DNA from 2 places in the Variovorax sp. YR752 genome. Region 1 is predicted to be linked to the other one. Evidence: predicted binding sites of a transcription regulator. Region 1 holds the regulator's gene; the other holds the start of a gene.
The links. The regulator sigma-54, encoded in region 1, starts transcription at its own class of promoters, with help from an activator protein. The targets are predictions, from matches to a motif close to TGGCANGNAANCTGCTTT.
Positions count from the first base shown of each region.

Region 2: the regulator sigma-54 is predicted to act here: its motif matches at 1,440-1,457, upstream of nifH (nitrogenase iron protein).

Region 1 covers NZ_CALRZC010000070.1:30,999-34,408, forward strand. The annotation lists gene AAG801_RS17995 (phospholipase D family protein) at 1-1,124, opposite strand, end outside; gene rpoN (RNA polymerase factor sigma-54) at 1,135-2,727, opposite strand; gene lptB (LPS export ABC transporter ATP-binding protein) at 2,745-3,410, opposite strand, start outside.
Region 2 covers NZ_CALRZC010000037.1:29,219-32,628, forward strand. The annotation lists gene AAG801_RS11650 (NAD(+)--dinitrogen-reductase ADP-D-ribosyltransferase) at 1-198, opposite strand, end outside; gene AAG801_RS11655 (hypothetical protein) at 206-814, opposite strand; gene AAG801_RS11660 (group II truncated hemoglobin) at 814-1,239, opposite strand; gene nifH (nitrogenase iron protein) at 1,596-2,492, shown strand; gene nifD (nitrogenase molybdenum-iron protein alpha chain) at 2,513-3,410, shown strand, end outside.

The DNA.
Region 1 (3,410 bases):
AGCGAGTTGGTGACCACGCTGATCTTGACGTTGCGCCCGCGGATCTCGCGCATCACCTCCAGCCCCGACGCGCCCGGAATCAGGTAGGGCGAGACCAGCGTCACCTCGCTGCGCGCGCGGCGCATCTGCTCGACCACGTTGTAGCGCACGCTGTCGACGTCGAGCAGCGGCACGCCGCCATACGACGCGGTCTTGCCGATCACGCGATCGGGCGAATCGGCGTAGGCCTCGGCGGTGGTCCAGATCAGGCCGAGCTTGCCGGCGTCGAGGTCGTCGGCCACCGGGCTGTAGCCGAGCAGGTCGTTGGGTGCAGGCTTGGGCGGCGGCGGCGTGGTGTCGGGCCCGGTGGCGGCATCGAAGCGGCGCTGCAGCTCTTCGCGCGGCAGGTCGGTGCGCACGACCGAGCCGATCGGGCGCACGTGCGGGCTGTTCCAGTACTGGTCGAACAGCACGCCCAGGCGCGGGATCAATGCGCCCGTGACGAAGGTGTCGAGATCGATGAAGTTCTGGCCCGAGGTGCGGCGGAAGTACTGGTTGCCGATGTTGCGCCCGCCCGCCACCGCCATCGCGCCGTCGGCGATGAAGAGCTTGTTGTGCATGCGGCGATTGACGCGGCTGAAATCGAACAGCGAAGCGGTGAAGCGCCTGAGCAGGCTGCCGCGCCCGGCCGGGAACGGATTGAACAGGCGCAGCTCGACGTTCGGCGTGGCAGCCAGGCCGAGCAGCAGCTCGTCTTCGCCGGACGTGTACAGGTCGTCCATCAGCAGGCGCACGCGCACGCCGCGCTGGGCCGCGTCGCGCAGGGTGCGCAGCAGGTAGCGGCCGGTCTCGTCGTTCTCGATCTGGTAGTACTGCACGTCGAGCGTGCGCTGCGCGCGGCGCGCGAGCTGCAGCCGCGTGTCGAAGGCGAAGTCGCCGCCGGGCATGAGGCGAAAGCCGCTGAGGTCGGGGTCGGGCTGCGAGGCCAGCGCGATCTTGCCGAGCGCAGTGTCGGCCGAGACGGCGATGGCCTGGGTGGGCGCGCGCGGCGCTTCGTCGGGCAGCGTGGCGCAGCCGGTGAACAGCAACACGGTTGCGATGACGACAACCCAATGCCCACAGCGCGACAGCAGGCGATGGGTCATCGTGGGCTTTCTACAGGGCCTTGCGCAGGTTGGCGGGCGCGATGCGCAGCGCCTCGCGGTACTTGGCCACGGTGCGGCGCGCGCACTCGATGCCCTGCTCCTTCAGCATCTCGGAAATCTGGCTGTCCGACAGCGGCTTCTTGATGCTCTCGGAACTCACGAACTGCTTGATGAGCGCGCGCACCGCAGTGCTCGACGCGTTGCCGCCGGTCTCGGTGCCCAGCGCCGAGCCGAAGAAGTACTTGAGCTCGACCGTGCCAAAGGGCGTCGACATGTACTTGGCCGTGGTCACGCGCGAGATGGTCGATTCGTGCAGGCCCAGTTCGTCGGCAATCTCGCGCAGCACCAGTGGGCGCATGGCCAGCTCGCCGTGCACGAAGTAGCTCTTCTGCCGCTCGACGATGGCGTTGCTCACGCGCAGGATGGTGTCGAAGCGCTGCTGGATGTTCTTGATGAACCAGCGCGCCTCCTGCAGCCGCTGCGACAGCGCCTGGCTGCCCTCGCCCTTGTGCGCCTTGAGCGCGCCGGCGTAGATGTCGTGCACGCGCAGGCGCGGCATGACCTCGGGGTTCAGCATGACGCGGAACTTGATGTTGGTGCCGCGGCCCGTCTTGGTGACGATCACGTCGGGCACGACGATGTTGCGCTCGACGTCCACGAAGCGGCGGCCCGGCTTGGGCTCCAGGCGCGCAATGATCTGCAGCGCCGAGCGCACCAGCTCTTCGTTGGTGCGCGTGAGCGTGGCCAGGCGCTTGAAGTCGCGCCGCGCGAGCAGCTCCATCGGCTGCTTGCAGATCGCGATGGCGGTCTTGCGGATGAGCGCTTCGGCCTCGGTCTCGTCTTCGTTCGCGAGCGCCTTCAGCTGGATGCTCAGGCATTCGCCGAGGTCGCGCGCGCCGACGCCGACGGGCTCCAGGCTCTGCAGCAGGCCGAGCGCCACCTGGAAGTGGTGCACCAGGTCGTCGAACTGGTCGTTGTCGTCGCCTGCCAGGCCCGAGGCCAATGCGGGCAGCGAGTCTTCGAGGTAGCCGTCGTCGTTGAGCGATTCGATCAGGAAGCGCAGCGCGGCGCAGTCGTTTTCGTTGAGCCGCAGGGTCAGCGCCTGGCGGTGCAGGAACGACTGCAGCGACTCCTGGCTGCGCGCAAGTTCGGTGGCGTCGGCACGTTCGTCGTCGCCGAGGTTGTTCTGGCGTGCGGGCGCATCGCTGCCCCACTCGCTGTCGTCGGGCGCCATCTCGACGGTGCCGTCGCCTTCCCAGTCGGGCTCGCGCTCGGTGATCTCGGCGGCGGGGCCGTCGGAGTCGGGGGTCGAGGTGGTTTCGCTCGAAGTGGTCGTCGCGCTGGAGGCCGGCACCGGGGCGAAATCGCCCTCGCCGGTGTCACCGCCATCGTCGCGCGGCACGGGCGTGTCGACAGCATCGAGCCCGAACTCCTCGCGCGCGGCTTCTTCCGCGGTGCGTTCGAGGAACGGGTTCTCGTCCAGCATCTGCTCCACCTCCTGGCTCAGTTCGAGCGTGGAAAGTTGGAGCAGGCGAATGGACTGCTGCAGCTGCGGCGTGAGCGCCAGATGCTGCGAGACGCGAAGGGACAGCCCTTGCTTCATGAGGACGCGCCCCTCCCTTACATGCGGAAGTGCTCGCCCAGGTACACCCTGCGTACCTCGGCGTTGTCGACGATCTCCGAGGGTGTGCCTTGTGCCAGCACGTGCCCGTCGCTGATGATGAACGCGTGATCGCAGATGCCCAGCGTTTCACGCACGTTGTGGTCGGTGATGAGCACGCCGATGCCGCGCTCTTTCAGGAAACTGATGATCCGCTGGATCTCGATCACGGCAATCGGGTCGATGCCGGCGAAGGGCTCGTCCAGCAGGATGAAGCGCGGCTGCGTGGCCAGCGCGCGTGCGATCTCGACGCGGCGGCGCTCGCCGCCCGACAGCGCGAGCGCAGGCGAATCGCGCAGGTGGTCCACGCGCAGGTCGGACAGCAGGTCGGCCAGTCGCTCTTCGGTGGCCTGCTTCGACAACGGCACCATGCGGCCGTTGGCGTCGGGCTCGCGCTGCAGCTCGAGCACGGCACGCACGTTTTCCTCGACCGTGAGCTTGCGGAAGATCGAGGCTTCCTGCGGCAGGTAGCTCAGGCCCATGCGCGCGCGGCGGTGAATGGGCATGTGGGCGATGGGCTCGCCGTCGATGGTGATCTCACCAGCGTCGGCGCGCACCAGCCCGACGATCATGTAGAACGAGGTGGTCTTGCCCGCGCCGTTGGGGCCGAGCAGTCCGACGACTTC
Region 2 (3,410 bases), on a different contig from region 1:
GAACACGTCGCGGGCCTCGTCTGCACTCCCGCATCGCGCCAGCAGCGCGAACAGGCCACTGTTCGTCTCGCGCGTGCCGGCGATGTGCAGTGACTGCGGGTGCGCGTTGAAGGCCGAGCTCGCCAGCAGCGGCGCGGGCACGCCGACCAGGTTGGTCGTGTACCAGCGCCGGGGATCGGCTTCACCAGCGGCCTCCAAGCGAGACTCACACAGGCCGGTTCTCGTTCGGGTTGCGCACCGGGCCCATCAGCTTCAGGCCCTCGTCGTAGGTGATGGTGTCGAAGGTGATGTCGAACTTCAGCGCGGCGTCGGCCACGCGGTCGGTCTTGCCGGCGGTGTCGAGCTTCTTCAGCTCGGTCTTCTCCAGGTACAGCAGTTCGAGCAGCTCGTTGTAGACCGTGGCCTCGTCGATCGGCAGCACATAGAACATGGCGCCGCGCAAAGGCACCTGGTACTTCTTGCTCAGGTCGATGTTGTTGCAGAAGAGGAAGTACTTGCCACCGGCCGACAGCGTGTCGCCCAGCGTCTCGGCCACGTCCTTCAGGTGCTCGAAGCTGAGCAGGTAGCCGGCGAAGAAGGCGAGCTTGGGGTCACCGACCTGCGCCACCGCGATGACCTGGTCGCAGGTCAGCTCGGGCGGGCGCGCTTCGTCGGCCAGCTTGGCAGCGAAGCGCAGCGCCAGTTCGCCGCGGAAGCCGAAGCGCCCCGGCTTCTTCGTCGGCGCCTTCAGCACCGGGTTGAGCAGGCGGCCCTCGGACTCGAGGCGGGCGAAGGCGGTGTCGGCAAGGCCGGGTTCGGCGAGGGTGGTGCTCATCAATGGCTCCGGTGGGTGGATGGGGCTTTCGCGAGGTGATCGGCGACCTTGCCGAAGGCGGCGAGCAGTTCGCTGCGCAGCGCCTCGTCGGCACAGGTTTGTTGAAGCGCGTCTTGCATGCAGGCCATCCAGGCATTGCGCGCGGCGGCATCGAGGCCGAAGGGCGCATGCACGCGGCCGAGCCGCGGCGGGCCGCGTTCAGGCGAGTACAGCTTCGGGCCGCCCAGCCATTCGCTCAGGTACAGGCGCAGCACGGCCTTGGTGTGCGACAGGTCGGCGGCATGCATCGCGCGGATGTCGCGCGCGTCTTCGCGCTGGTCCATCGCGGCATAGAAGGCATCGACCAGCTGCGCGACCGCAGCCTCGCCACCGAGCCGCCGGTAGTGCGGGTTCGAAGCGGCGGCGACGATGGGCAGGGCGCTCATGGACCAGCACAGAGCAACCGGCGTACCACCACGCACACGATGACAGCGACGCCCGGTGGCGCGTGCAACCCGACGCGCAACGAACGTCACGCGGCCTTCGCCATTGTCGTGTTTCGAACAATCGCACAAGCCCTCACGCAGCACCCTCGAACCGCGTGTTTCCCTCGTGAAAACAAGCACTTGAGTCAAGACGGGCAGGGTGGCACGCGCATTGCGATGAAGAGCCTGCGCGGACCCCCTATCAGGCCCCGAGGGACCTTCCAAGAAGACCCATAGAGGCACCGAAGGCTGCATAGAGATCGCGACGACCGTACCCGCATCGTCAACTTCTCAACGGAACACACAGGAGCACTGAAATGGCAAAACTTCGGCAGATCGCCTTCTACGGCAAGGGTGGCATCGGCAAGTCCACCACCTCGCAGAACACGCTGGCCGCCCTCTCCGAGATGGGCCAGAAGATCCTCATCGTCGGCTGCGACCCCAAGGCCGACTCGACCCGCCTGATCCTGCACGCCAAGGCGCAGGACACCATCCTCTCGCTGGCCGCGGAAGCGGGTTCGGTGGAGGACCTCGAGCTCGAGGACGTGATGAAGATCGGCTACCGCGACATCCGTTGCGTCGAGTCCGGCGGCCCGGAGCCGGGTGTGGGCTGCGCCGGCCGCGGCGTCATCACCTCGATCAACTTCCTCGAAGAGAACGGCGCCTACGACGGTGTCGACTACGTCTCCTACGACGTGCTCGGCGACGTGGTCTGCGGCGGCTTCGCGATGCCGATCCGCGAGAACAAGGCGCAGGAGATCTACATCGTCATGTCCGGCGAGATGATGGCCATGTACGCGGCCAACAACATCTCCAAGGGCATCCTGAAGTACGCCAACAGCGGCGGCGTGCGCCTGGGCGGCCTGGTCTGCAACGAGCGCCAGACCGACAAGGAACTCGAGCTGGCCGACTCGCTGGCCAAGATGCTGGGCAGCAAGCTGATCCACTTCGTGCCGCGCGACAACATCGTGCAGCACGCCGAGCTGCGCCGCATGACCGTGCTCGAGTACGCGCCGGATTCCAAGCAGGCGCAGGAGTACCGCGACCTGGCGACCAAGATCCACGCCAACGCGGGCAACGGCACCATCCCCACCCCCATCACGATGGACCAGCTGGAAGACCTGCTGATGGAGCACGGGATCATGAAGTCGGTCGACGAGTCGCTGGTCGGCAAGTCTGCCGCCGAGCTGGCCGCTGAGGCTGCGGCAGCCTGACACCCACGAAGGAGTGCACCATGTCCATGACGGTTGAAGAGCGCAAGGCCGCCAACAAGGCCTTGATCGACGAAGTCCTGAAGGCCTACCCCGACAAGATGGCCAAGCGCCGTGCCAAGCACATCGGCCAGTACGAGGAAGGCAAGCCGGACTGCGGCGTGAAGTCCAACATCAAGTCGCTGCCCGGCGTGATGACCATCCGCGGCTGCGCGTACGCCGGCTCGAAGGGCGTGGTCTGGGGCCCGATCAAGGACATGGTGCACATCTCGCACGGCCCGGTGGGCTGCGGCCAGTACAGCTGGGCGGCACGCCGCAACTACTACATCGGCACCACCGGCATCGACACCTTCGTGACGATGCAGTTCACCTCCGATTTCCAGGAGAAGGACATCGTCTTCGGCGGCGACAAGAAGCTCGACAAGATCATCGACGAGATCCAGGAGCTGTTCCCGCTGAACAAGGGCATCTCGATCCAGAGCGAATGCCCGATCGGCCTGATCGGCGACGACATCGAGGCGGTGTCGAAGAAGAAAAGCAAGGAACTCGACGGCCACACCATCGTGCCGGTGCGCTGCGAGGGCTTCCGCGGCGTCAGCCAGTCGCTCGGCCACCACCTGGCCAACGACGCGATCCGCGACTGGGTGTTCGACAAGATGGACGCCAACAAGCGCCCCGAGTTCGTCAGCACACCCTACGACGTCACCATCATCGGCGACTACAACATCGGCGGCGATGCCTGGTCGTCACGCATCCTGCTGGAAGAGATCGGCCTGCGCGTGATCGCGCAGTGGTCGGGCGACGGCACCATCGCCGAGCTGGAGAACACGCCCAAGGCCAAGCTCAACCTCATCCACTGCTACCGCTCGATGAACTACATCAGCCGGCACATGGAAGAGAAGTACGGCATCCCCTGGGTCG